DNA from 2 places in the Haloimpatiens massiliensis genome. Region 2 is predicted to be linked to the other one. Evidence: riboswitches for the same ligand, from Rfam matches in the RefSeq annotation. Region 2 holds a riboswitch; the other holds the start of a gene.

Region 1 (15,822 bases), on a different contig from region 2:
TTGCGGGTGAATAGGAGCTAGTTTTTTTCTTATCTTTTTTTTCTATATCCTCTAAAGTCTTTAAGTTTTCCTTAAACCAGCTGTTTAGTATTCCGTCAATATATTTAAAGTCAGCTTTGTTTATTCTTTCAAAACAAATGTCACAAGCTTTATATATAATTTCTACAGGAAATTTATAAATATTTATCCACTTATCCATCATTTGTTCTTGAGGTTTCATTATATCAGTAGATTTTATTCCTAAATAATTTAATATTTTTCTTATTCTAATCCATTTATCTTCATGTTTCTTTATGTAGCTTTGAGCATCTTCTACATTTTTTATATTTTCATCATTCCAAGCTAAAGCTATTTTTTCTATATATCTATAGTCGGTTTTACCTTTAGAAATGCAATACTGAATTAAAAGAAGTATTATTTCAGGAGTAAAGCTAAAGTCTTTTTGCCAGCTTAAATACATAGTCATTTCCTTAGGGGATAGAGGTCTTCCTACAAGCTTTTCTATATCTTGAAGCATATCTTTTATAGAGTTTTTATTTAGTTCCTCTAATAAGTTAATTTTCTCTATATCTTCTTCATCACCACTATCCTTTAAATCTAAAAAGTCTATATTAAAGTTACCCATATTATCTATAGGAATTAGTTTTATTACGCCTTCTTCATTCCAATAATTTAGTGCATTCATTACATCACTTTCTAAAAGATTCAGAGTAGAGGCCATCATGGAAGAATTTACTCCTAATTCACCAGAAATGCAGTATTTTAATCCTAAAAGGTAAACTTTAACAAATTCACCTCTAGCTTTAGGCATATATTTTTCTATAAAAATGTTACTTACAGGCGTATATTCATGTATTTTATTTTTAAATACGAAAGTACCCATGGAAAATCAACCCTTCCTAAATTATATAACATAGTGTGCATTAATTTTATTAGATAAAATATTATAATCTTTGCTAATGAATTTTAACTCAAAATCTTTAAAATATCAAATAATAAATTTGTATTATTAAATAAAAATTTCATTTTTAGGGTATATTAAGAAAGTTACTAAATAAATTATTAGACCTATGAGGTCAAAATTATTGTGAAAGGAGCTGAAGACCGTTAAGTCTGTATAATATCACCTAAAAGATATTGTACCGGAAAAGACGGTAAAAGTTTTGAGTAAAAAAAGCAAAAACTATTTTATCATATGCTTGGTCACTGTTTCTTTATGTTTATTATATTATAACATATTTAGTGACAAGTCTTATGACGTATTATTAAATGGTAATAGCATAGGTACAGTTCAAGATAAAGAAGCCTATGCTAAAGTAGAAAAGGAGATAAATGAATGTATAAATAGAAGATTTGCAAATATTGAAGGAAAGGATCAAGTGATTTTTAAAAGTAATAAGAAAAGAAAGAGGTTATCTTCTGAGGAAAGTATAATAAAGAATTACTTTAAATACAGTAATATTACTGTAGAAACTTATGGTGTATTTTGTAAAGAAAATTATTTAGGGGCATTAGATAATTCTACGGAATATAATATAGCCATAGATAAGGTTAAAAATAAATACAAGGAAATATTGAAATTAAAGGATATAAATGATTTTAAAATAGATAATTTGCAACTGAAAAAATGTAGAGTGCCTTTAAGGAGAGTTTGTATTGATGGAAAATCTTCCAGAGAAAAAATTGCTGGAGAGATTTTAAATAATCATAAGACTATAAATGTTCAGTTTACATCAGTAATAGAAGATAAAAAGGATATTGAGCCCAGTACTGTAATGAAATCCTCTAGTGAAATGCTGAAAGGGGAAAGAAAAATTCAACAACAAGGTGAAAAAGGATTAAAAAATGTATTCTCTAAAATAACTGTAAAAAATGAAAAAATAGTTAGTAAGAAAACAGTAGAGGAAAAAATTTTAAAAAGTAGTAAGGATAAAGTAATATTGATAGGTAGTAAAAATCCTGCAGTATTAGGTATAGCTTGTTTTTCAAAACCCTCTAGAGGAAGTGTAAGTTCTGGCTTTGGTAGAAGATGGGGAAGAATGCACAATGGAATAGATATTGCTTCAAGTTCAGGAAGTCCTATATATGCTGCATATGAAGGCAATATTACTTTTGCAGGATGGCAGGATGGATACGGTAAGATTGTTATAATCGAGCACGGGGAGGGGCTAGAAACGAGATACGCCCATTGTAGTGAATTGTTAGTTAAAAAAGGCGATATAGTAAAAGAAAATAATTTAATTGCACGAGTAGGGAGTACGGGAAGAAGTACTGGACCTCATTTACATTTTGAGGTTAGAAAAAATGGCACTCCTGTAAATCCAATAGAGTATTTGAAATAGCTTAAATAAAACCACTATCTATGTTTAGATAGTGGTTTTATTTAAATTTAAGTAAGGCACATTCAAATAAATAACAAGTCAGTATGCTAGTCTATTTTGCGTCATACTGCGTCAGCAGAACCCACCGATAGTTCTACTAGCGACGGAACCTGCTTCCTTGTCTGGCACAAAATATACCAGCATCTTTGACTTGTTATTTATTTTCATGTACCTAAAGGATATTTTGAAATTATATAGAATTCCTATATAATGTAATTATATAATAATAAATCTACATAAAAGGAGAAGGTCGTATGAGCGTTATAATAATGACTGATTCAAGTTGTGATTTACCTTTATCATATATTGAAGAAAATAAAGTTCCCTTTGTAAGTCTAACTTGTCATTTCAATAAATGTGACTATAAAGATGATTTTGGAAAAACCTTTACTTATAGACAATTTTATGATGGATTAAGAAATGGAGAAATGCCAACTACTTCTCAAGTGAATATATACCAGTTTACTGAAGTTTTTACTAAGCTTGTTAAGGGAAATAAGTCCATTATATATATAGGCATGTCTTCTGGTATAAGTGGTACTGTAAACAGTGCTAGTATGGCTAGAGAAAGTGTACTGGAAGAATACAAGGATGCAGATATTACTATAATAGATAGTAAAAGTGCGTGTATAGGCCAAGGCATATTGGTATATAATGCAGTAGAAATGATGAAAAAAGGGTGCTCAAAGGAAGAAATAATAAAGTGGATTGAAGGTAATAAATTAAATATAAATCATTGGTTTATGGTAGGAACTTTGAAGCATTTAAGGTATGGGGGAAGGATATCTGCTACTGCTGCTACCATAGGTACATTAATGAAAATAAATCCAATTATATTTATAAACAATGAAGGAAAGCTTGTAAATGTTACAAATGTACGGGGAAGAAAGAAGGCTATAAAGTACCTTTTAGAGAAGTTTAAAGAAAGGATTGTAGAATCTGGAGATCAGCGAATTATGATAAGTCATGGAGATTGCTTAGAGGATGCACTATATTTAGAGAAGTCAGTTAAAGAAGAGTTTGGTGTTAAAGAAACTATGATAAATTTTGTAGGTCCAGTTATAGCCTCTCATACAGGGCCGGACATGCTATCTTTATGTTTTATAGGAAAAGGTAGAGAAATTTAGAAAATTATATATAATTTAAAATGTTGATAGTAGTTGCCTAAAGCATATGTAAAAGCAGGGCAACTATTTTTTATGTATACTTTTTTATTTTTAGGGTAAATTAAAATTAATGGTTTATAGTCACGTTGAAATGCCAAGGAATATATATTTATAAGAGAAAGTGGCTACAAAATAAAAATCATAAATGAAGGGAGGAATGTTACAGGTACTCTGCTTGGCATCATCTGTAACAAAATTCATGGCACATAAAAACAATAAAAATAATAAGGATAACAAGAAGGTAAATCCAAAAACAAAGTCAGAAATGAGAGACATGGAAGTTGAAATGTCAAAGGAAATAGGTGCAAATGGTGAATCAAAAAAATTAGGTAAAAAAGAAAGCGCTAATGAAAAAAGAATGAGAAAAAAATAAATTAAAAATATAAAGAATTAAAATCACTAATTACAGTGTATATATAAGTATGGGATATAAGCATAATACATAGGCTTATATCCTTATTTTATTTAATAATCAATGTATTCTAAATAATGATAAACATTTTAATTTTCTGAAAAATATATTGACTACCATAAGTAGTAATATTATAATAATATTGTGAATTAAAAAACAAACTTAAAAAAATGTACATAAATAGAGGAGCGGGTTTACGGTAATTTTTAAATGTTAAGGAGAAGAACCTCCAAAGTTAAAAATGAAGGGTTTACCTGCCGAAAGGGTTTATTTGTTCTTAAGTATGCCTTTGGTTAAGAAGTGGAAATATTTCTTAATTGTCATGACTCTTGTTGTGAAGAGCTATTTATGTAATGAAAAGGGGAGCATATAATCTTTTCATTGCATAAATAGCTCTTTATATTTTATAGTGCTAATAAAATATTTCTTGGGGGTATGTAAATGAAAGCTTTAATAAGAATGAGAATGAGCAGTCATGACGCTCATTATGGTGGAAATCTAGTAGATGGGGCAAGAATGCTACAGCTTTTCGGAGATGTGGCTACAGAACTATTAATAAGACATGATGGAGATGAAGGGTTATTTAGAGCTTACGACAGTGTAGAGTTTCTAGCACCAGTTTATGCAGGAGATTATATAGAGGCAGAGGGAGAAATAGTAAGCGAAGGAAACACATCAAGGAAAATGGTTTTTGAAGCAAGAAAGGTTATAATACCAAGAACAGACTTAAATGATTCAGCAGCAGAGGTTTTAGAGAAACCGATAGTTGTATGTAAAGCCAGTGGAACTTGCGTAGTTCCAAAAGAAAAACAGAGAAAGTAAAAAAATAATATAATAATATGCTAGTAAGCTAGTATACCAGTGTAGTAATTAGCTATAAGGTTAAGTTTTACTAGACCACTGGTTCACTAGACCACTAGCTCACTAATTTGGGGGTGTATACATTGGAAAAACTTATAATAACGGCAGCTATATGTGGAGCAGAAGTTACTAAGGAACACAATCCTGCAGTACCTTACACTGTGCAGGAAATAGGAGATGAAGCAGAAAAGGCTTATAAAGCAGGAGCAAGTATAATCCATTTACATGTCAGAGAAGATGATGGCACACCAACACAATCAAAAGAAAGATTTAAGGCATGCATAGATGAAATTAAGAAAAGATGTCCAGATGTAATTATACAACCATCTACTGGAGGAGCTGTAGGCATGACAAATGCTGAAAGACTTCAACCTACAGAGTTAAATCCCGAAATGGCTACATTAGATTGCGGTACATGTAATTTTGGGGGAGATGATATATTTGTAAATACTGAAAATACAATAAAAGAATTTGGCGAAAAAATGATAGCTCTAGGAATAAAACCAGAGGTAGAAGTTTTCGACAAAGGTATGATAGATATGGCTAAAAGACTTTGTAAAAAGGGATATATAAAGACTCCAATGCATTTTAATTTTGTTATGGGTGTTAATGGAGGCATAAGTGCAGAGCCTAGAGATCTCGTATTTATGGCAGGCAGTATACCAGAAGGTTCCACATTCACAGTATCTGGTATAGGGAGAAATCAATTCCCAATGGCAGTGATGGCTATACTAATGGGTGGCCACGTAAGAGTTGGATATGAAGATAATATTTATTTATCAAAGGGAGTACTTGCTAAATCTAATGCAGAGCTTGTAGAAAAAGCTGTCAGACTTGCAAAAGAGTTTGGAAGAGAAATAGCTACACCAGATGAAGCAAGAGAAATATTAGGATTAAAAAAATAAAGGGGGATTCATTATGAAAAAAGGATGCAAATACGGTTCTCACAGAGTACTTGAGCCACAAGGAGTGTTAACTCAAGCGGCTTATAAAATTGACAACAATATGGAAATATACAGCAATGAAATATTAGTAGATGTTCAATCATTAAACATAGACTCAGCAAGTTTTACGCAAATTGAAGAAGAAGCCGGTGGAAACATAGAAAAAATTAAAGCGAAAATAATGGAAATAGTAGGTGAAAGAGGAAAACAACAAAACCCTGTAACTGGTTCAGGCGGAATGTTTATAGGAACAGTTGCTAAAATAGGAGAAGATTTAAAAGATAGAGATTTAAAAGTTGGGGATAAAATAGCTTCTTTAGTTTCATTATCACTTACTCCATTGAAAATACAAGAAATATTAGATGTTAAACCAGAAATAGATAGGGTGGACATAAAGGGACAGGCAATATTATTTGAAAGTGGAATATATGCAAAACTTCCAAGTGACATGTCAGAAAACCTTGCGCTTGCAGCTTTAGATGTAGCAGGAGCACCAGCTCAAACTGCCAAATTAGTTAAACCAGGAGACAGTGTTTTAGTATTGGGAGCTGCGGGGAAATCCGGTATGCTTTGCTGCTATGAAGCTAAAAAGAGAGTTGGACCAACTGGTAATGTAATAGCATTAGTAAGAAAACAACAACAAGCTGATAATCTAATAAAATGGGGATTTTGCCATAAAGCTATAGTGACTAGTGCACAAGAACCAATGGCTGTTTTAAATAAAACATTGGAAGTCAATAAAGGAAAAGAAGTAGACATATCTATAAGTTGTGTAAATATACCAAATACTGAAATGTCTTGTATATTACCAGTTAGAGATAATGGGGTAGTTTACTTCTTCTCAATGGCTACAAGTTTTACAAAAGCGGCACTTGGAGCAGAAGGTGTAGGAAAAGACGTTACCATGATAGTAGGAAATGGATATACTAAAGATCATGCAGAGATAACATTACAAGAATTAAGAGAAAGTGAAACTTTAAGAAAAATATTTGAAGAAAGATATATCTAAAATATTAGCTAGTTTCCTAGGCAAGAGGGATATTTTATAACTAATCATAAAAACGGGGAATGTTGCAAAAAAGTAATAAAGTAATAATTGGGGGGAATTATCTTGAAGGTAAATCGAAGGCAGGAATTATTTCCGAATGTAAGTGACCAGGAATGGTATGACTGGAAGTGGCAAGTTAAGAATAGAATAGAAGACGTTGAGGAACTTAAGAAATATATACCTCTTACTGCAGAAGAAGAGGAAGGAGTAAGAACTTGTACAAACACTTTAAGAATGGCAATAACTCCATATTACCTATCCTTAATTGACATTAATGATCCTTTTGACCCTATAAGAAAAGAAGCAATTCCAACAGCTTTAGAAGTGCATAAATCAGAGGCTGATTTACTTGACCCGTTACATGAAGACACAGATTCACCAGTGCCTGGTATAACACATAGATATCCAGACAGAGTACTTTTTTTAATAACTGACCAATGTTCTATGTATTGTAGACATTGTACAAGAAGAAGATTTGCAGGGCATAATGATAAATCTCTTCCAATGGAGCAAATAGATAAAGCTATAGAATATATAGCCAATACACCTTCTGTAAGAGATGTTTTATTATCCGGTGGAGATGCTCTTTTAGTTTCTGATGATGTTTTGGAATACATAATAAAGAAATTAAGAGCAATACCTCACGTGGAAATAGTAAGAATAGGTTCAAGAGCACCTGTAGTTCTTCCTATGAGGATTACAGACGATCTTGTAAATATGCTTAAAAAATATCATCCGGTTTGGTTAAATACTCATTTTAACCATCCAAATGAAATAACAGAGGATTCAAAAAGAGCTTGTGCAAAACTTGCAGATGCAGGGGTGCCTCTTGGAAATCAATCAGTTCTATTAAAAGGCGTAAACGATTGCGTGCATGTAATGAGAGAGCTAGTTCATGAACTGGTAAAAATAAGAGTAAGACCTTACTATATTTATCAATGTGACTTATCCATGGGTCTTGAACATTTTAGGACTTCAGTGGCTAAGGGCATAGAGATAATGGAAGGTTTAAGAGGACATACATCAGGCTTCTGCGTTCCTACTTTTGTAGTAGATGCTCCTGGTGGTGGTGGTAAGATACCTGTAATGCCAAACTATGTAGTATCTCAAGGAGAAAATAGAGTTATCCTTAGAAATTTTGAAGGTGTTATAACCACTTACAAGGAACCGAAAAATTATCATTCAGAATGTCATTGTCAAGTATGCGAGAAAAAGAGAAAAGATAAACTAATAGGAGTTGTTTCACTTATAAAAGATGAAAAAATGTCATTGGAACCTGTAGGACTTGAGAGAAATTTAAGAGGTAGGCATAATGAAGATTAGCCTACTAGATATTGTAGACAAATACAATAGCTTATCTATAATAGGTATGGATAAGAATGTAGGTAAAACTACTGTATTAAATCATTTGATTGATAGTTCAAGGGGGAAGCTCTCCCTTGGACTTACTTCCATAGGCAGAGATGGAGAAGAAGTAGATAGGGTTACAAGCACTGAGAAACCTAAAATATATGTAGAAAAGGGCACGTTAATAGCTACAGCGAAACAGTGCCTATTAAATGGAGATATAACAAGGGAAATAATTTATACTACGGGCATAAATACGCCCATGGGAGAGGTTATAATAGTTAAAGCATTAAGTGACGGATATATAGAATTAGGAGGGCCTTCAATAAATGCATATATATCATATGTATGCAATAAACTTTTAGAATTTGGTTGTGAAATTGTTTTAGTAGATGGTGCTATAAGCAGAAAAAGTAGTGCATGTCCTATAATTACGGAAGCTGCTATATTATCTACGGGAGCAGCATTAGATAAAGACATGAACAAAGTGGTAGACAGTACAGTAAGTACACTGAAAAATTTATCAATAGAAGGTATAAAAGATGAAGAAATAAAGAAAAAGGCAAGTTTAATATATGAAAATTATAAGTTGGGAATAATAAATGGGGATGGAAGTATAGAAAAGATAGATGTTTTAATGGCTTTAGAAGGAGCTAAGCTATTGATAGACAAATTAGGGGGAAATTCAAAATATATTGTAGTAAAGGGAATTCTTTCGGATAAGTTTTTGGAGGATATATGTAAATACCCAGATAAAATCAAAGACAAAACTATATTAGTAGAAGATGGTACGAAAATATTTATAAAAAAAGATACTCTACATAAATTTAAAAAACTAGGGGGAAAAATAAAAGGTATAAACACTATAAATGTAATATGTGTAACTGTAAACCCTACGTCTCCTTATGGATATGAGTTTCCTAGAGATGAATTTATAGAAAAAATAAGAAGGAAAGTAAGTATACCAGTAGTAGATGTAATGGGAGGCGATTAAATGAGATTTTTAGATGAAAATCAAAAGACTCAAGTTGGATTTGAATTTATAATGGATGAGCTAAATGTAATGACTTGTTACGGAAGAGATGAAAAGAAAAATTTAAGGCCTTTCCTTAGAAAAGATAAAGAAAAGCTTATACATGAGCTGAATAATTTACAGAAAATAGCTAATAGCTTACAGGAATATGAGGTGGAGTACGGAAAAATTGAATGTGCCTTTTGTAAAGTAAAGGACATAAGAAGTTCTATAAAGAGATGTAATGAGCTAAATCCATTAGATGATGTGGAGCTTTTTGAAATGAAAGGTTTCTGTAGCTTAGTTAATGAAATTATAGATGCTATGGATAATTTACATTTAGATATACCTGAGCTTTATTTAGAAGGGCTAGATGAGGCTTTTAAATTATTGGATCCGGAAAATAAAAAAATGCCTACTTTTTATATTTATGATGGGTATTCTTATAATCTAAAAAAAATAAGAGAAAAGAAAAGGACTTTAGAAGAGCGGATATTAATAGAGATGGACGAAGAAAAGATAAAAACATTGAAAGAGGAACGTCTAAATTACGTAGTTTTAGAGGATAAGGAAGAATTTAGAATAAGAAAAGAATTAACAAAAAAATTGTCTTCATATACAGAAAGATTGGATAAGGATATCCGTATTATTGGGGAACTAGATTTATTGATGGCTAAGGGGAAACTATCAATAAAATATGGAGGAATAAAACCATGTATATGTGATGATATGAGAATATGCTTAAAAAATGCAGTAAACCCTCAAATAAAGGAATTACTAGAAAAGAAAGATAAGGAGTTTACCCCTATAAGTGTGGACTTAAAAGAAGGAGTATCTATCATAACAGGAGCAAATATGGGGGGGAAAAGTGTAACATTGAAAACAACGGTTTTGAATGTTTTTTTAGCCAATATGGGTTTTTTTGTGTTTTGTGAAGAGGCTATTATTCCAAATATTGACTTTATAGGATTTATATCAGATGATATGCAGTCTATATCTAAAGGATTAAGTACTTTTGGTGCTGAGATAATTAAACTTAATTCTGTTATGGAATGTGCTAAGAGATGGCAAGGATTTATTGTTTTAGATGAATTTGCAAGGGGCACAAATCCTAAGGAAGGATGTTATCTTGTAAAAGCGCTATGCAGATATTTAAACAAATTTAACTCAGTAACATTAATATCGACTCACTATGATGGGGTAGTTGAAAAGGGGATGGTTCACTACCAAGTTATAGGACTTAAAAATGTGAATTTTGAAATTTTGAAAAGAAAAATAGATTTAAATAAAGGGGCATCAGTAGAAATAATCCAAGAGCATATGGATTACAGGTTGGAGAAGGTATCTAGGAAAAATAAAGTGCCTAAGGACGCTTTAAATATAGCTACGCTTCTTGGAATTGAAGAGGGTATAGTGGACATCATAAAAGAATTTTATAAAAAGGGGGATGACTATGGAAAGTAAATTAAATTTAGACTGGGAAGTTGTAAATAAAGCTAGAGAATGTGCTAGAAACATAGCTAAGGATACTCAAAATTTTATAGATAGGCATACAACAGTAGCTGTAGAGAGAACTGTATGCAGGCTTTTAGGAATAGATGGAGTAGATGAATTAAATGTTCCACTTCCAAATGTAGTAGTAGATAATATTAAAAAAGGAAATGGACTTTCACTAGGAGCAGCTAACTTTATAGGAAATGCTATGGTTGAAACAAAATTGACACCTCAAGAGATAGCTGAGAAGGTGTCTAAAGGAGAATTAGATTTAACTAAACTTCCTATGAATGATGAATTTGAAATAAAAATGGCAGTAATTTCCGAAGCAAAAAAGTACGTAAAGAAAATAAAAGAAAACAGAAATAAAAGGGAAGCAAAGCTTGAAGAATTCGGTGATAAACAAGGACCTTATTTATATTTAATAGTTGCTACAGGTAATATACATGAAGATATAACGCAAGCAGTGGCTGCAGCAAGACAAGGTGCAGATGTAATTGCTGTTATAAGAACTACAGGTCAAAGTCTTCTTGACTATGTACCATATGGTGAAACCACTGAAGGATTTGGCGGAACTGTAGCTACTCAAGAAAATTTTAGACTTATGAGAAAAGCTTTGGATGAAGTGGGAGAAGAACTTCATAGATATATAAGGCTTTGTAATTACTGTTCAGGACTTTGTATGCCAGAAATAGCAGCTATGGGAGCTCTTGAAAGACTTGATGTAATGCTTAATGATGCTTTATACGGGATTTTGTTTAGAGATATAAATATGAAGAGAACTTTAGTAGATCAATTTTTCTCAAGAGCTATAAATGGGTATGCAGGGGTAATTATAAACACAGGAGAAGATAACTACTTAACTACTTCAGATGCAGTAGAGGAAGCTCACACAGTGTTAGCTTCTCAATTAATAAATGAGCAATTTGCTTTAATGGCTGGATTGCCAGAAGAACAACAAGGATTAGGTCATGCCTTTGAAATGGATCCAGAATTAGAAAATGGATTTTTATATGAATTAGCTCAAGCGCAAATGGCAAGAGAAATATTCCCTAAGGCACCTTTAAAGTACATGCCTCCAACTAAATTTATGACAGGGGATATATTTAAAGGTCAGGTACAGGATGCATTATTTAATATGGTAACTATAATGACAGGACAAAAGATTCATTTACTTGGAATGTTAACAGAGGCAATTCATACTCCATTTATGTCTGATAGAGCTCTATCTATTGAAAATGCAAGATATATATTCAGTAACATGAAGGACTTTGGAAGTGAAATCACCTTTAAGGACGGGGGAATAATTCAAAAAAGAGCAGATGAGGTTTTAAATAATGCATATAATCTTTTGAGGGATATAGAAAAAGAGGGATTATTTACAACCATAGAAAAAGGTAAATTTGCAAACATAAAGAGACCTGTAGATGGGGGAAAAGGTCGTGAAGGTGTTATGGAGAAAGATTCCAAGTACTTTAATCCATTTATTGACCTAATGCTTGGAGGTGAAAAGTAATGAGTGCGGGATTATATTCAACAGATAAAAAGGATTTCGATAAAACATTGGATCTAACTAAGGTTAAGCCTTATGGAGATACCATGAACGATGGTAAAGTACAATTAAGCTTTACTTTACCGGTGCCTGATGGAGATAAAGCTGTAGAAGCAGCAAAACAATTGGTTAAAAAAATGGGTTTGTTAGAGCCATCTATAGTACATCATAAGGCTCTAGACAAAAACTTCACTTTTTTTGTAGCTTATGGAAGCTGTGTTGAAGCTATAGATTATGAATCTATTCATGTTCAATCAGTGGAAGTTGATACAATGTCCATGGAAGAAGTAGATAAGTATGTAAGAGAGCATATAAAGAGGAAGATAGTAATATTAGGTGCTAGTACTGGCACAGACGCTCATACCGTTGGAATAGATGCAGTAATGAACATGAAAGGTTATGCAGGACATTACGGACTTGAAAGATATCAGATGATAGAAGCGTATAATCTAGGAAGCCAAGTGGAAAATGAAGACTTCATAAAGAAAGCGATAGAAGTAAAAGCAGATGTACTTTTGGTATCTCAAACAGTAACGCAGAAGAATATACACATTCAAAACTTAACAAATCTTGTAGAACTTTTAGAGGCAGAGGGTTTAAGAGATAAGATAGTTTTGATATGTGGAGGGCCAAGAATAACTCATGAATTAGCTAAAGAATTAGGATATGATGCTGGCTTTGGACCAGGAAAATATGCGGATGATGTAGCTACTTTTGCGGTGACGGATATAGTGGAGAGAGGACTTATTTAGTGGGCTAGTGTGCTAGAGGGCTAGAGGGCTAGGAAGCAATTTAGAGGGCTAGTGTGCTAGAGTGCTAGTGGGCCAGTTGGCTAGGTGGCTGAGTGCTAGGAAGTAAATTAGAGGGCTAGTGTGCCAGTTTGCTAGTGATTTAGTGAGATAGGTAGGAAAGCAAATAATAAAAGTTTTGAGGAGGCTGTGTGGCTTTAGAAGGTAGGTTCTAGAGTTACACGGCCTTTTATTTGTGAACAAAGAATTAATTTTCAAATGTTTTGGGTAAAATTAGAAGAATAATCAAAAAATTTATTGACATAAAAACCTAATTCATATATACTTTGATTATCAAAATATTTGATGGTCAAAATTAATGGTGGTGATAAACATGAAAGAAGCATACAACATTTTAAATGAACTTTTAGTAGAAACTTTTAACGATATATTGGAAATAGAGCAAAAGGCATTAAAAGAAGGGGCATTTAGTGAATTATCTATTACAGAAATACACACTATAGAAGCTATAGGAATGTATGAAAGGAAAACTATGACAGAAGTAGCTAAAACATTGGATATAACAGTAGGAACTCTTACTACAGCTATAAATAATCTAGTTAAAAAAGGTTATGTAGAAAGAAAAAGAGATGAAATGGACAGAAGAGTGGTAAAGATAGAACTAACAAGAAAAGGTAAATTAGCCTACAGAGTCCACGAAAAATTTCATTCTGATATGGTTAAAGCTACTATAGAGGGATTGACAAAAGAAGAAGAGGGTATACTAATAAAATCTTTGGATAAATTAAATAATTTCTTTAAAGAAAAATATCATCTTCATAAGTAGTTATTTAAGTTTTAGTGGTAGACTAAGTGTTTTAGATAGCTATAAAAGTAAAATATCTTTAGATAAGAGGTATAAAAATGAAAGATATAGAGATTATAGGTACAGGAAGTTATCTTCCTGAGTTAATTGTAAGCAATGATGATTTATCAAAAATAATGGATACTAATGATGAATGGATATGTAGTAGAACTGGAATAAAGGAAAGAAGAATAACTAAGGAAGAAAATACTTCAAATTTGGCAGCTAAAGCAGCTATTGAGGCTATTAAAGATGCAAATATAAGTGTTGAAGATATTGATTTGATGATAGTGGCTACTACTTCTCCAGATTATTTTGTACCATCTACTGCTTGTGTTGTTCAAAGCACAATAGGAGCTAATAATGCAGTATGTTTTGATATATCTGCAGCTTGTTCAGGATTTATTTATGCTATGGAGATAGCTAGTAACTTTATGAAAAGTGGAAGATATAAAAAAGCATTGATAATAGGAGCAGAAGTATTATCTAAAATATTGGATTGGAAGGATAGAAGTACTTGTGTATTATTTGGGGATGGTGCTGGAGCTGCAGTTCTTTCTTGTAGTGATAAGAAAGGAATATTAGATATAAAGTTAGGATCACAAGGTGATAAATGGTCTTCTTTAACTTGTAAAACAGCTTTTGTGGAAAATCCATATATAGAAAAGGAATTTTTAGAAAAAGAGATGCAAGACAGCTTAAAGATAGGAATGAATGGAAAAGATATATTTAAATTTGCAGTTACTACTATAGTGGATAGTGTAAAGGAAACAATTAAAAATACTGGGTGCAGTATTGAAGATATAAAATATATAGTTCCTCATCAAGCAAATTTAAGAATAATAGATTTTGCAGCTAAAAAATTAGGAGTAAATGAAAGTAAGTTTTATATCAACTTAAATAAATATGGAAATACTTCTGGTGCCAGTATTCCTATTGCCCTAGATGAAATGAATAAGGAGGGACTTCTAAAAAAAGGTGACAAAATTATACTTGTGGCTTTTGGAGGAGGACTTACTTGGGGTTATAGTCTTATACAGTGGTAACACAAATAAAAAAATAAAATTTCATAAAAGTGGTATGGTTTTATAAAATATATAAAAATATTTCATTATTTTAGGAGGAGTAAAAATGGTTTTTGAAAAAATAAAAAAAATAGTAGCAGAGCAATTATCAATAGAAGAAGAGGAAGTACAATTAAGTTCAACTTTTACAGATGATTTAGGAGTAGATTCATTAGAAATATTTGAAATAGTTATGTCTTTAGAGGATGAATTCAGTATTGAGATACCAAATGAAGACATTGAAAATATGAAAACAGTAGGCGACATAGTTAAGTACGTAGAGTTAAAAATAGAAAAGTAAAAAATTTAAGACGGAATAGTATTGCTGGCATTTATATAAGAGTATAAATTAGTAACGACTATTCCGCTTGGTATATTTATAGCAATTAATAAAATATATAAAAAAGAGGGAAACCAAAATAGGTTTCCCCAAATATAAAATAAAAAAGTTTAGGTATTATAGTTCAAATATATTATAGCAGAAAATATAGAGGTGTTATGATGTTTCATACAAAATTTTGTGAAATTATAAATATTAAGTATCCAATAATTCAGGGAGCTATGGCGTGGATTGCAGATGGAACTTTAGCAGCAGCAGTAGCCAATGCAGGAGGCCTTGGAATAATAGCAGCAGGAAATGCTCCAACAGATTATGTTAGAGAAGAAATAAGAAAGGCAAAGAAACTCACAGATAAGCCTTTTGGAGTTAATATCATGCTTTTAAGCGAAAATGCACATGAAATAGCTCAGTTAGTTTGCGAAGAAGGAGTTAAGGTTGTAACCACAGGAGCAGGTAATCCAGGTAAGTATATGGACATGTGGAAGCAACATGATATAAAGGTAATACCAGTGGTTGCATCCACTGCGCTAGCTAAAAGGATGGAAAAAGCAGGGGCCGATGCTATAATAGCTGAGGGCTGTGAAGCAGGTGGCCATATAGGGGAGCTA
Region 2 (15,822 bases):
AAACTCACCTGTTTCTTTTGAATTAGGATGCTCCTTACAAGAAATACAATCCATTTCTCCAATTACCGCAACCCTAGGAAGATCGTAATTTCCAGTTCTAGCTCTACAACCCGTAACCACTATATTTTCTTCCACACTAAAACCTAACTCCTTAAAAGTTTCCGCCACTAATTTAGTTGTGTTAACTTCCTTATATCCTAACTCAGGATTATCGTAAATTTTTCTTCCTATGCTTAAAATTTTATCTCTATTCTTGTCTATTGCTTCTAAAGCAAGCATTTTTAAACTTTCAATGTCCATTTTTATCTCACTTCCTAATTATTAGCCCAGCTTTTGTTTTAATAACTTTTACTATTTCACTAGATTTTATATTTATTTTATTAAATAACTCTTTAATTTTTATTAATCTTAATATTTGTTTTTGCTAAATTCCTAAGTTTCTTAATTATATTTTGTATTTTTTTATAACTATTTGCTTTTCATTAAGTTTATACTATTTGCTTTTTCATTAAGTTCAATATTTGATTTCTATAATAACTTTTTAATTTTTATGAGATTTTTTTATTTATTTTCTAATTAACTTTTCAGTTTATTATTCTATTTTATATTTATTCATTAATAACTAATTGTTTTTTTATTAAGTTTATATTCATTTTACTATTTCATTAAATTAATTATCACTGAACATGTCTTGCATAAATCATCAATGCTCAATCGTTCCTCCACAGTATGAACACTTTCCATTCCACAGCTGATTATTGCACATTGGTATCCTTTTCCTGCAAGAATATTAGCATCACTACCTCCACCTATTATCACTGTTTTAGGCTGAATTTTCTCTAGTTCAAAGGCCTTAACACAGTGTTTAAATACAAAAGAATCCTTAGAAAGTTTTAAATTAGGATAATCCCTTTTAATATCTAATTCTACTTTTCCACCAAACTTTTTAGCTGCATTAATACAAGATTCTTTTATTAAATCAACCTGTTGCTTTAATTTATCCATACTATGAGATCTTACTTCTGCAGTAAACATAACTTCATCTGTAACTATGTTAGTTTGTCCACCCCCCTCTATACGTCCTATATTAGATGTAGTTTCCTCATCTATTCTTCCAAGTTTCATATTTGATATAGCTTCAGCTGCAATATATATAGCATTAATTCCTTTTTCTGGTTCAATGCCAGCATGAGCTTTTTTACCTATAAAGTTAGCCTTTATATCCTCCTTTGCAGGAGCTGCATACGCTATTATTCCTGCTGGACCTGCTGCATCTACTACCACAACGTTTTCAGTTTTAAGTAAATTACAATCAAAATTCTTAGCTCCAAGCATTCCAATTTCTTCACAAACACTAAACATAAAATATAAATCTCTATGAGGAATATTATTTTCTCTTATGTATTCAAAAGCCTCAAGAATTGCTGCAATTCCCCCCTTATCGTCTCCAGCTAAAATTGTACTTCCATCACTTTTAATAAAATTTTTATCTATTATTGGCTTGATGCCATTGCCAGGTTCAACAGTATCCATATGAGTAGCAAAACATATAGCTTCACCCTGAATGTCACCTTTTACATAAACCAATATATTTCCACAATTACCGCCAAATTTTTCTCCAGCATTATCTCTATAAACCTCTGCATTTCTCTTCTTAAAATAATTTTCTATCCAATCCGCCATACTTTTTTCATTAAGAGAAACGCTATCTATTTTAATCATGTTTAATAAATTATCAAGCATTCTTTCCTTATTAATCTGCACTACTAGTCACCTCAATTTCCTTTGAATATATCTTTCTTCCAGCGAATATAGTTCCAAATACTGATACTATTATTACCGCATAAGTCGGAGCTCCTGGTAAAAATGCAAGGAATCCTTTTTTTAATAAGAATGTCATTATTCCTGCAATTACTATAGCAACTCCACCTAATTTAGGTCTTTGTACAGCAAATTGACCAAATACAGCACCAAATAATGCTGGTAATATTAAATTAAGCACTCTAATTACTTCCTTTGGTAAATTAGCTAAAACTGATGAACCTAAAAATACTGCTACAGATAAAAATATTATATTAATTATAATTGAGACTGCTATTCCTATAGTTGATACTATAGCCCCTTCATTTGTTCCCTCTTCTACTTCTGCTGCCTTCTGAGCCGAAACAGCACAAGGTATCCTCATATTAACAAGGTTTCCTGAAAGGAAGGCCATATAAGTTCCTGGTATTCCTAAAATAGGAAAATAGGATATTGGTTCAACTACATAAAAAGCTCCACTAACACTCATTTGTGCCAAAGTACCTGCAATTATTGCTTCTATAGGGGGCTTATACCCAAAACCAAATGTAAGTACTAAAGCCGGTACCAGTGATAATATAATTCCTAATAATACAGTAGTTCTACCATATTTAATAATTTGCGGTATAAACTCTTGCTCATAATAATTTTTATTCATTTACATCACTCCCCTATTATATTTTAAAAAAATGCTCCTATTATCATTCCACCAAACATTGCAATAGACAACGCCCAATCTTTAAGCCATTTAACACCTTTTTCATTATTTAAATAGGTTAAAACTGCCATAATTATAAGTCCTGAAATACATGCTACTGACCCATTATCAAATTTTAATATTCTATCTGCATTAAAATATGCAAAAGATCCTAACATAGCTCCAGCCGAAATTATAGGAACCATTGCCTTTTTTCCATTTGATAATACATTATTTAATTTGTCCATTTTATGAGTAAATAAGAAAGTAAAGATTAGCCACCCTAAAGATCCAAGTACCATAGTCCAAACTGCATTTGTATATACTACATTATTCATTCCTGCTTTTCCTAGTGTGACCCCCATGGCGTCTGCACCAAAACCTGCTGCCATTAATTCATATGTAACAGATCCTATAAAGGACAATCTCATCCATGAAATAGGTCCTCCCATTACCACTATTAGTGATACCATACCAATGAGTATTACTAGTGAAGGTCCTATTGAAGATATAGCACTACTTTTAACTGCTGATTTCATTTGTTTGTCCGTTAATCCTATTTCCTTACCTGCTTTATAGGATTTAGTAAAGAATATAACTGCTTGTACTACTACAACAGCCACTGCTAACCCTGCTGCTACCCACATAAATGGATGATTTGCAATTTTTAAGTATTCCATAAGTATCCCTCCTATATTTTAGACATTTCCTTAATGTGTCCTTAATTAAATATTAACACTTTATTTATGGTTTTTCAACATATAATTATAAAATTCTTAAAATTTTCGAAATACAGTATATCTTGTCGTATTTAGTATAAACATGTATTCTGTATTAATATATTACCTTCCAAATAAATATGCTTCTTTTGAAAAATAACTTTGTAACAAAATAACCTTCTTCATAAATCTAACCTTAACTATAAAAATAAGCTAATCTTTAGCCCCTTTCCGCCATAGAAATAAATTATATTTATACCTATTTTTGGTAAATAAAAAAGACACTTAATATAGAACTTTGTTAAAACTTCCATACTAAATGTCTTTGAAAATTACTAGTTTACTTTATTAATATTAGTAATCTCTATTATAAAAACCTATTAATTTATACTCAAATGTTTATTTAAAAAATATTTATTATAATAATTTGCTTACTATAAAGGAATATTTACTATAAATTTATATTTACTATAAAGGAATATTTATCTTAAAAATATTCATAGGTCTGCCTACTGAATTAGGCTGAGTTGATGTAACTATTTCCCCATAATTAGCGTCAACTAATTTTTTCAATATTCTACGTGCACTTCTATCAGTTATAAGTAAAAGTTCACTAAGACTTTTTGAATCTAGGTATTCTGTGTTAGTATTTTTCATCAAATAATATATTTTAGAAAGATATGTGGTGCTAATTCCTGTGTCCTTAGCTATTTTATTAATTGCCTCGTCTAAAACTATTGACTTATAATAAAACATTTCCTTATTTCCTATTGGACCTATAACATTTTTCTCATCATCTACAATAAAATAAGCAGACTCCTTTAACTCCTTAGACTTTGCCAGTGCTATTCTAGCGTTAAAATCCGCATCATATGCTGTATTACCAAAACCAATACCTGTATATAGCTCAATATTTTCTTTTTTAGAACTAGATAATATATTCAAAAAAAACTGCTCCGTAACACCATTTTCAATAGCACCTCTAGTACTAACTATGGTAAACTGTGTATCACCACTTCTAAACATAGTTCCCTGTATAGTAGAAATGTAATCAACCAGTTGATTCTCTACAAAAATTATTTTCTTTAAAACCTCATACTGATATCTTTTAGAATCCTGTTTGATATCAACATCTACTATTTGAGTAGCTATTTGCGACTTCTTTGCAGTATTATTTTTAATTTTATATATTATATAATCAATAGAATGTCTAATAAGCGGATTAGTTATTTCCAATCTTTCCACTGGAATATTTTCTTTTTTTAATTCATTATATATCCATCCATAACTTGTAATAACCAAATCTATTTTTCCATTTTTCCATAATTCTCTATGATTTTCCTTGTACACAGCTTCCTTTTTATCAGAATCAAATGGATATATATACATATCCTTAAATTCAAATTGAAACTCTTCACATATATCTTTAAGTAGATACTCATCAACCACATCTATACTTATATTTTTAGGATTTAATCCCTTTCTTTTTATATTCCAAAATGCCTTCATTATACTTGTTCCATCTCTTGAAATAAAAAAATGGGGTTTAGTTATTTTTTTAGATTCATTTATAACCTTAACAAACCCTAATCCAGTAAATATTATTCCATCAGCTTGTTCTTCGCATAAATCCAATACATCATTACATTGATCAGTGCTATTCACAATAAAATGAATAAACTGATGCTCCTTGTAAAATTTTCTTCCAATTTTATAAACCTTATCCACAGAATCATTTGATCCAACTATAGCTATCTTCATGCAAATCACCCTCTAAAGTTGCGTACTATAAAATAGTTTTTACCCATATTTTACATTAATAGTTTAACATATCTCTATAAAAATTACACCCCTTATGAATATTTCGACAAATATCGATAGGTGCCTGACACCTAATAAAATTAGTAACACTTATACCAATTTGTTAATACACTATATTAGGTGGACAAAGTCCCCGCTATGTTAAAATTTAATATTTCTTTTAGAATATAAGGAGGTTTATTATATATGCCAGTATGTCAAACCACAGTAACAGACCCTAAAACATTGTCTCTATGCAATAATACCCCGGTAACTCCAACCACTGTAGCTGGACCATTAGTAGCTAAAATACCTGTAGTGTTGGCTGAAGTCGAGGTTCAAATAGATACAGAAGCTACCATAAACTTTCAAGAACCATTTTCTGAAATAAAAAGAATTACAAAAGATGTTTATTTAACTCAATGTAAAATAATACCTGGTACAGGAGTTGTTCAAAACGGTATTCCAGTTACAGGTAAATTATTCTTAGCAGGTTTCGTAAGAAAAAATATACAGTATGTATATGCTGATTGTGTAAGTACAGACGTAGTAAGTGGAGCTATTAGAGATATAAGTGTAGACGTGCCTTTCCAATGTGTTACAGAAATAAACTATATAACACCACCAGTATTTACGTTCTCTAATGTAGAAACTTCATTAGAATTCACATGTACTGAAAATACCTGTCAATGTGAAGATACGACTTTAGGAAGAATACCATGTGAACAAGTATTTAATCAAACAATACTATTCAATGAAAAACCTTTCTGTGAACTAATTAGTGCAAGAATATACGAATATGATATAAATAGGGAACCAGCACCAATAAATAGTAATTTCCCTGACAGATTAGAATATGATTCTTTAACAGAAAAAATGGTAATATATTTAACTTTAAAAGTTCTTCAACTTCAACAGGTTGACCTTTGTTAATGGTTTATCTTATTTATTATTTAATATAAATGCTAATAATATTAAAAATGATTTTAAATGTGATTTAACAATTTTGTTAAATTCCTTGGTCCAAGTTTTAAGCTTGGACCTATCTTAAATTATAAATAAAATCTCAAAGCAATCAGAAAAGGGGTACATCAATGCTTACTATTTTAATTTTAATAGAAATAATATATTTAATTAATAAAAGATTTTACTACTCTTATATTTATTATGCTTTAATGTACTTTTGTATAAATTCCATTAAAATAAGTAATTCTAGTAAAAATTCTTCTATTTCTAATACCCCTACACGCACTAGTGGAATATGTGATGATGCTTGTGATATGAGAAATAATACAGCTAACAGCGAAAAATCAACTCACAATGTCACCAATAATGTACCTAATAATACATCTAATAGCAGTAATTTTACTAGCAATGAAACTAACATTAATAAATATACTAATAACAACTTAACTGATAATCTATCTAATGATAATAACTCCGATAACGATAATCTAACTAATAATATACCTAACAACAATAATCCTGATAATGATAACCTAAACAATAATATACTTAACAACAATAACATTAATAATGATAACGTAACTAATAATCTACTTAATAACATCAGTTCCACTAATAATGATTTACCTATTAGTAACGAACCGTATCATAATGTAACTAATACTATAAATACTAACTGTTGTACCACTATGCCTCGCACTCTATGTAATGTTCCAATAATTTTAGGTGAGTACATTCTAGATATTCCCTTGGAACATAGTTTACAATTTGAAGAAAAAGTATTAAAAATAAGAACTATAAAAAATCTCATTGGCATTACTGAATATCATATTTTATGTGAAAATAAAATTAACTCTAGCAATTTCTCTACTGACTATATTAATAACTCCCAGATCAAATGCAATATTTTTATAAATGGGGTCTTAACAAGAAACATAGAATACTCTAGCTGTGAAGATATAAATAATTCATTTATTAAAACTTCCGTAAAAGAATTAATCAAAGCAATACCCTTTAAAACCGTTTTTTGTGTTAAGTTTCCTTACTATTTACTAAAAGACAACGCTAAAATAAATTTACATCTAAAAAAAGCTCACATAGAAGATATAAATTACAGCAGTAAAACAGAACTTATATCAGAAGCTGTAAATCTTCCTCTCCTAAGTGATTTATATTTAATAAAAGAATTACAAAGCAAGATCCTCCTAAAATTACAAATAGATTTAATAATAAATAGGCAGGTGTATATATAACTCACCTGCTTGCTTATTTCTTTCTTTAATAAGTTTTTTTGTATTTTATTACCAAAAAACATTCTTTTAATTTTTTATCTCAGAATTTTTGTAACTTTTATTACTTCATTATTAAGGGCTGTTGCACTAAGAATAAATTCTACCATATATTGTGTTAATTTTAAACTTGGAAAGCAATATATTGTATGTAAATTCTTTAATGCAGCAGCCCCTTATTTATACATATCTTATTTAAAAAATTTTCCGAGAGGTCTGATTCTTAAAAATTTAACCGTAATCGTAAAAGGTACTATACCTCATATATACTTATTTGTTCCTCTAAATACATTGAATTTTTACTTAACTTAGTCGATTAATCCTTGACTATGTTTATTATATTTAACTGTTCTTATATAGCACTTGCAATCTTTTTAGTAGTATCCACATTTTCTTCAGCAAAAGTTGCAATAGATGAAATTCTTACCTTAGTTATTTCATCCACAGTATTCTTAACTGAGGATGAAATATATTTAACAATTTCATCTATTTTTCAAACATAAGAAGCTGATTGCATTGCTAGTTTTCCGATTTCCTCTGCTACCACAGAAAAACCTTTTCCATATTCTCCGTCCCTTGCAACATCTATAAATGTATTTAAAGGAAGCAAATTAGTTTGTTTAATACCCTAATGGTATATACTAAATTCTAATATGTTAAGCATAAGTACATATATTAAGTATAGTGAACTATTAGCTTTTTAGCTTTAAGCTTTATAGTTAGACATTTCTAGTTCTTCCTCATACTAACTCATATAGTGACAAAATTGTAAGATTAATTTTTAGTTATATGACACTAATGAAAGAACTTCATTAAAAAATTAGTATATAATTGTATTTACCAAAGCAAATAGAAACTAATCAAATAGAAATTAATAATTTCATAGGAGGAATATAAAATGATCGAAATAAAAAATGTATCTAAAATTTACAAAATGGGTAAAGAAGAAGTTATAGCCTTAGATAATGTAAGTTTAAAAATAGAATCTGGTGAATTTGTTTCAATAGTAGGACCTTCTGGTTCTGGTAAATCTACTCTTATGCATCTAATAGGTGGACTTGATACCTCAACAAAAGGAAGTATTTATGTAGAAGGAAATGATATAAGTAAATTAAAAGACAAAGCTATGTCGAAATATAGAAATGAAAAAATCGGATTTATATTCCAAGCTTTTAACTTAGAAAATACTCAAACAGCCTTAGAAAATGTTATGATGCCACTAATTTTTTCAGGAGTTGGAAATAGTGAAAGAAAAAGAAGAGCATTAAAGGCACTGGATTTAGTTGGTCTTTCTGATAAAGTTAAACATAGACCTATGGAAATGTCTGGTGGACAAAGACAAAGGGTTAGTATTGCAAGAGCAATCGTAAATTCTCCTGAAATAATATTTGCAGACGAACCTACTGGTAACCTTGATTCAAAAACTGGAGCTGCAATAATGGATTTATTAAAAGATTTAAATTCTAAAGGCTACACTATAATAATGGTTACACATAACAATGAACAAGCAATAGAAGCAAAGAGAGTAATTAGAATCAAGGACGGTAAAATTCAGGAGGTCGATAAAAATGAAATTTAGTGATTCAATAAAACTTGCTTTTAGCAATCTAAAAAAACGAAAAGGAAGAACATTTTTAACAGCTTTAGCTGTAGCAATAGGTACTACACTAGTTGTAACTATGGTAGGATTAGGCTCAACAGGTGAAAAGTATATTTTAGATGAAATGAGTAAACATAGTAACATAAAAAAAATAAATGTATATCCTCAAAAATATCAAAGTTTCGACGAAATGATGAATGAATCTACTGATGAAAATACATACTATGAAGAACTTATGGAAAAAAGATTTAAAAAAATAGACAACAACACAGTAGATAAAATGAAAAATTTAAAAGGTGTAAATGAAATCTCTGCATCAGTTTTTAGTAAAATTTCAGAAATAAAAATTGGAAATAAAAATCTAAAAAAATCTTTATCAATTCTTGGATATAAGGATGCAAAAATATTTCTAAGTGATGAAATAAAAGCATTAGAATTAAAAAATAAAGATTTTAAACCTATAATCGCAGGTAGAAGCTTAACAAAAAATGATAAAGACGGCATGCTTATATCTCAAAAAACCTTAAAAGAAATGGGTATTACTGATTACAAATCAGTAGTTGGAAAAAATTTCACTATAACATCAAATCAAGCTAGTAATGGAATGAAGCTAAAACCATTAAATAAAGCAGGAAAAGTTATTGGAGTTATTAATGAAAAAATAGATGTATATAGTGGCAAAATTGTAGTACCCTTAGAAACATCATTAGAATTTAAAAGCTTTGAAGATTTAGACGCTAAATCTTTTGAAAATAAAGGCTACAATAGTATAAATATATTTGCAAAAGATGAAGACAGCGTAAAAACCGTAGGTAAACAACTTAAGACAATGGGTTACCAATATGAATCATATGAGGTAATCTCAGAACAAGTTAAAAGTGTATTTGCAGTACTAAAAGGTATACTTTCCTCTCTTGGAATAATAGTATTATTCGTTGCAGCTTTAGGAATCATAAACACAATGATTATGTCTATTTATGAAAGAACAAAATCTATTGGAATAATGAAATCCATAGGAGCATCTACAACTAACATAAAGAACATTTTTATCGTAGAATCCGGAACTATAGGATTTATAGGTGGCTTAATGGGATTATTGTTTAGTTTGATGAACAGCAAAATTATCGAAATTGCTATGAGTGCATTTTTAAAAAGTAAAGGTTCTGCAGATATTGTTATTAAATTTTATATGCCTAATTGGCTTATATGGGGTTCATTAGTATTCGCTATAGTATTAGCAGTATTAGCAGGTTTATACCCTTCTGCTAGAGCAGCAAAACTTAATCCAATAGAAGCTCTAAATTCCAAATAACATATTACTAAAACCACATATTATCAAATTGTACTTAATCAAATTATATTTAATTAAACTATATATTATGAAATCGTAAATTAATGGGATGGAGATGAAATAAATTGAAATTAGGCGATAGTATAAAAATGTCAATTAATGACCTTAAAAATAGAAAAATACGAACCTTCTTAACATGCTTTTCTATAGGTATAGGAGTAATGCTTATTGTGGTTATGGGTGCATTAGGTCAAGGTTTACAAAAATGGTCCCAACAAAAATTAAATAATATGAATGATTTAAAACAAGTTTCTGTATATCCAGAAGATGCAAAAAAAAGAGATAAATTAATTAAAGAAAATAAATATTCAAAGGAAGCAGTATTTAAAAAAATAGATTCTACTACTATTAATAAAATTAAAAAAATAAATGGTGTAGATTCTATACGCGTACAATTCGATTCCAATATTACTAGTACAAAATTTGGAGACAAAGTTGGTAAAAAAGTAGATATCATAGGCGTTGATACAAACTATACTATATTTGCTAATTCCTCAATAAATAGTATAAAAAATAATAAACAAAACAAAAATAGAAATACAAAGCCAATTATTGCAGGAAAATCATTAAATTCAACTGATACAACTTCAGTACTTGTTGGAGAGAGATATTTAAACAAGCTAGGTATAAAAAACAATTATGAAGACATTATAGGAAAGGAAATGGAATTAAAAATAGAAATTCCTCAGCAATCCTCTTTTGTAAAAAAGGTTAAAATTGTAGGGGTCATAAATAAACTTTACTCTGATTCTAACTCAATAATAACCCCTATAAATATATCCTCTGAGATACAAGAATTTATTTCAGAAGAAAAAAATTACTTAAATAATCGTGGACCTTCCTCATTAGTAATTGATGCTAAAACCATAAATGATGCTAAAAATATTTATAATGAAGTTAAAAAAACAGGTTATAGTGCAACTTCAAAGATAGATACCATTGAATATATGCAAAAACAATCTCAAATTTTAAATGTACTTCTTATGATAGGCGGTGTTATTGTATTACTAGTATCCTCCATTGGCGTCATTAATACTATGACTATGTCTGTTTTTGAAAAGACAAAATCTATTGGAATTATGAAAGCTTTAGGAGGCTCTAAAAGAAATATTAAAACTTTATTTATAGTACAATCTGGAACAATTGGTTTCTTTGGAGGAATACTTGGCGTTATTCTAGCATTAATCACATCTTCCACAGTAAACACCCTCGTACTTAACATAATGAAAAAGAAAGGTGTTGTTGATATAGAAACTCTTTTCATAACTCCATATTGGTTAATACTTGGTTCCATAGTACTTGCAATATTTATATCTACAATTGCTGGAATAATACCCGCTGCAAAAGCCTCAAAATTAGATCCAGTTGAATCATTAAGTTATGAATAAATAAACAAATAAATATATATATTGTACTTGGTTACTAATTTTAATGTTTATAGTTAAAAATTTATAGGCCTGAAAGTAAAATTAAAACAAAAATTAATTGATGCTTTATATATTTCTTATGTTCAAATTCTACTTTCATATAGAAAACATAATTTGAACATAAGAATTTTAGCATCTTATAACTTAAAATATCTCTTTATGATACTGGAAATAATACAAAAATATTATTTCCAGTATTTTTGTATAAATACCCCAATTACCATATTTAAAGTAAAAACTAGTGTTTTATTGCATAATATATTTTAAAAATAGAATTTGCATAACGCAATTTAAAATAAAGTTGATTTAATTGCAAAAATGTGTATAATAACAATTGTACACAATAATAATTATTACATAATATTAATTTTATAATTTATTGCCTATTAACACTTTAGATATAAATTTATTAATAATCATATATTTTTAAAGGGGGAATATAAATATGATTAAATGGAAAGAAGAATATAACATAGGTATTGAATTAATTGATAATCAACATAAAAAATTATTTAGCATAGCAAATGAAGCATATGCTCTTTTAAAAAATGAATTTTGCATGGATAAATATGATAAAATTGTATCTATATTAGTAGAACTAAAAGACTATGCCATATATCACTTTAATTCAGAAGAAGAATATATGACGAAAATAGGATATAACAAATTCTTTTCTCAAAAAATGGAACATGAGTATTTTGTAAATAAAATTAAAGAGATTGATTTCGACAAAATTGATATAAATCAAGATAAATACATACTTGATATATTAAATTTCATAATTAACTGGATAACCAATCACATTATTTCTAAGGATAAACTTATAAAGGAACCTTCTAAAAAAAATCTATAAGTTTTTTAAGTTTTTTAAGTTCATAAAGTTTAAAGTTTATAGGGATAATTTAAATTTATTTATAGGGACGGTTAAGAATTAATAAATTAATTCTTAACCGTCCCCTTTTTCTTTTTGCCTTTTATTCACTTTTTATTTTAAGCTCTCTTAATAACTTCAATAAATATCGACAAATATCGGCAGGTGCCTGGCACCTAACTTATATTTCATTAGAAATCAATTCTTCATAGGATTGTCTTTTGCATATAATTCTATCTTGCCTATCTTTTATAAGAACCACTGGAGCTTTCGGTATTTTATTGTAATTACTACACATAGAATATCCATAAGCTCCAGTAGAAAATACAGCTAATATGTCTCCACTTTCTGCTCTAGGTACTTGGACATTACTTAACAATATATCACCAGATTCACAGCATTTACCTGATATAGTTACGGTTTCCTTATCTTGTCCAACCACATTATTTGCAATAACACATTCATATTGCGCATTATAAAGAGCTGGTCTTATATTATCTGACATACCCCCATCCACCGATACATATTTTCTAATTTCTGGTATGTCTTTTATAGCTCCAATGGTGTAAAGAGTAATTCCAGCATTACCAGCTATACTCCTGCCAGGTTCTATCACAAGCACTGGCTTTTTTATATTTAACTGGTCACAGGTTATTTCTGCTTTATTTATAATTGTACTACAGTATTCTTTAATAGTTTTAGGTTCATCTCCTTCTGTATAATATATTCCGAACCCTCCTCCTAAATCCAATTCCTCTATCTCAAAATTGAATTGCTCTTTTATACCTTTAATAATATTCAGCATTATTTCTACTTCATCTTCAAAAGGCTGCAAATCAAAAATTTGCGATCCTATATGGCAATGTAATCCCCTTAAATACACATTAGACAGCTCTATTGCTTTTTTAACAGCATCCTCTGTACCATTATTCATCATAGTAAATCCAAATTTAGAATCAACTTGCCCTGTTTTTATATAATCATGGGTATGTGCTTCAATCCCAGGTGTTATTCTAAGAATAACATTTTGAGTTACCCCATATTTTTTAGCTATATAATTTATTTTTTCCATTTCATAAAGATTATCTACTACAAATGTCCCTACACCATATTTTATACCCATTTGTATTTCTTCATTAGTTTTATTATTTCCATGAAAATAAACCTTACTCATAGGAAATCCACTCTTAAATGCAGTATACAATTCTCCACCAGATACTACATCAAGGCAAAGCCCTTCCTGATTAATTATCTGACACATAGCAATAGTCAAAAAAGCTTTACCTGCATATGCTACTTTGTTTCCTTGACTAACTCTAAAATTATTATAGAATTCTCTGCAATTTCTTCTAATCATATTTTCATCCATAACATAAAGTGGCGTACCATATTTCTCAACTAACTTTTCGCAACTTATTCCTTGAATAAATAATTGGTTATCAATAACACTCATTCCATTAAAAATTTTCATTTGTATTCCCTCCTATAGTTTGTGTTAGTTGACTAGGATACCACAGGATGACTGCTTTTTCTTAAAGTTTACTTTGTGGTAATTAATTTTCATAATTAACTTTTAGCAATCAATTTTTAACATTTAATTTTTCTAATCTTATATTATTAATTGTTTTTATTAATTACTTTTTATCAATTATTTTTATTAACTTCTTTACTAACTTACCAAAAAATAAATGCAATGAAGGAACACCTTCATTGCATTAAACTCAAAAAAATAGCAACTTTGTGTACCTTGTAGCTCTCCACTCTTACTAAGTGACAGTCTTACATATATTCTACGCAAAACCAGAAAGCATTTTTGCTAATAACTTTCTTCGGCCATGCCTCCTTTCATTATTCTTCAAAGCTTGCAGCTCCAAATAATTACTATTAGACACAGCACCTCTACCCTAGGTAACTAACTATAATTTAATTTTATTAATCTTATTAATTTTAAAACTTATTAAAAAATATACTATCACATTTATTGTTTGAATGCAAGACAAAATTCTTAACTGTCCCTTTATCTCTCTTTATCCCTTTCCTTTATCTACATAATATTAGTTGTGCACATAACACATAATATTAATTGTATTAATTAAATGGAATAATTTGCACAGATAGGTTCATTGCGAGTATAATATTCTTGGATTCTTAATATAGTATGGATTCTTAATATAAAAATGAGGTGAAATAAAATGAAAATTTCTAAGAAAATTCTTATGATACTGTTATGTGTGATGATTACAGCGCTATGCGGTTGCAAAGAAAAAAATAATAAAACTGTGTACAATAATAATCAAGAAACATCTATGAAATCAACAGAAGAAAAAAACAAATTAAATAAAGATAATAATAATCCACAAAAAGATACTAAAGATACTGTGAAAAAAGATATGAAAAATAATCTAAATAATAAAAAAGAAAAAGATTTTCCAAAAAACATTCCCTTAAAACACAATAATGAAGATATCTGTATACTTATGTATCATTCTATCGACTATGAAAAAAACAATAATTTAAGAATGCCTAAAGAAAAATTTAGTGAACAAATGAAATATATAAAAGATAATGGCTATACGACTCTTACAGTTAGTCAATTGCATGATTTTATAGAAAAGGACAGTCCTATACCTAAAAAATCTGTAGTTATAACGCTAGATGATGGATACGCAGATAATTATACTAATGCTTATCCAATACTAAAAAAATATGGCATAAATGCTACTATATTTGTAATTACCGATTCTATAGACAAAGATAATTCCTACTTAAACTCAAAACAAATAAAAGAATTACAAAATAATGGAATTGACATACAAAGTCATACTACAAATCATCAAGAACTACATAGACTTCCTTATGAAAAGCAACTGTAAACTTTAAAAGACTCTAAAGAAGTATTAGAAAATTTATTAAATAAAAAAATAACCTGTATAGCTTATCCATGTGGTAAATATAATAATGATACCATAAGAGCAGCTAAAGAAGCCGGATATACCATGGCTCTTGCAACAGGTGGTAGACTTGGTAAAAAATCCGATGGCATATACGGTATATATACGGTATAAAAAGAATTGGTGTATATGCTGACAATGGAATGAATATAGTTAGAGCATATCTCAAATAAGAAAAGAAAAAAAGAAAAAAAAGGGACGGTTAATTTTTAAGAAAAAAGGGGTATTTAAATTTTACATAATAATAATATTTATGTAGTTTATATAATAGATTTCCCCTTTTGTTCTTCTTATATTTATCGTAAACATTTAATCATTTAATCACTTATTTAACTTAATTTCGCATTATAT

The links. Region 2 has a riboswitch for lysine ahead of lysA (diaminopimelate decarboxylase). Riboswitches for the same ligand answer to the same signal wherever they lie in the genome.
Region 1: another riboswitch for lysine. It lies ahead of kal (3-aminobutyryl-CoA ammonia lyase); the one in region 2 lies ahead of lysA (diaminopimelate decarboxylase).

What each region holds. Positions count from the first base shown of each region.
Region 1 covers NZ_LT854637.1:88,072-103,893, forward strand. The annotation lists gene C1715_RS03630 (DnaD domain protein) at 1-883, opposite strand, end outside; gene C1715_RS03635 (peptidoglycan DD-metalloendopeptidase family protein) at 1,164-2,342, shown strand; gene C1715_RS03640 (DegV family protein) at 2,636-3,508, shown strand; gene C1715_RS03645 (small, acid-soluble spore protein, alpha/beta type) at 3,693-3,920, shown strand; lysine riboswitch at 4,133-4,312, shown strand; gene kal (3-aminobutyryl-CoA ammonia lyase) at 4,401-4,781, shown strand; gene kce (3-keto-5-aminohexanoate cleavage enzyme) at 4,904-5,725, shown strand; gene kdd (L-erythro-3,5-diaminohexanoate dehydrogenase) at 5,739-6,773, shown strand; gene kamA (lysine 2,3-aminomutase) at 6,876-8,135, shown strand; gene kamB (lysine 5,6-aminomutase reactivase subunit KamB) at 8,125-9,153, shown strand; gene kamC (lysine 5,6-aminomutase reactivase ATPase KamC) at 9,154-10,635, shown strand; gene kamD (lysine 5,6-aminomutase subunit alpha) at 10,625-12,181, shown strand; gene kamE (lysine 5,6-aminomutase subunit beta) at 12,181-12,969, shown strand; gene C1715_RS03690 (MarR family winged helix-turn-helix transcriptional regulator) at 13,340-13,792, shown strand; gene C1715_RS03695 (beta-ketoacyl-ACP synthase III) at 13,870-14,856, shown strand; gene acpP (acyl carrier protein) at 14,942-15,175, shown strand; gene fabK (enoyl-[acyl-carrier-protein] reductase FabK) at 15,376-15,822, shown strand, end outside.
Region 2 covers NZ_LT854639.1:245,529-261,350, forward strand. The annotation lists gene C1715_RS06560 (amidohydrolase) at 1-300, opposite strand, end outside; gene C1715_RS06565 (M20/M25/M40 family metallo-hydrolase) at 658-1,764, opposite strand; gene C1715_RS06570 (hypothetical protein) at 1,754-2,458, opposite strand; gene C1715_RS06575 (DUF5058 family protein) at 2,482-3,177, opposite strand; gene C1715_RS06580 (hypothetical protein) at 3,685-4,977, opposite strand; gene C1715_RS06585 (CsxC family protein) at 5,224-5,949, shown strand; gene C1715_RS06590 (DUF7852 domain-containing protein) at 6,111-7,235, shown strand; gene C1715_RS06595 (methyl-accepting chemotaxis protein) at 7,765-7,881, opposite strand; gene C1715_RS06600 (ABC transporter ATP-binding protein) at 8,170-8,850, shown strand; gene C1715_RS06605 (ABC transporter permease) at 8,840-10,183, shown strand; gene C1715_RS06610 (ABC transporter permease) at 10,288-11,610, shown strand; gene C1715_RS06615 (bacteriohemerythrin) at 12,095-12,502, shown strand; gene lysA (diaminopimelate decarboxylase) at 12,702-13,991, opposite strand; lysine riboswitch at 14,263-14,430, opposite strand; partial or broken gene C1715_RS06625 (polysaccharide deacetylase family protein) at 14,911-15,585, shown strand.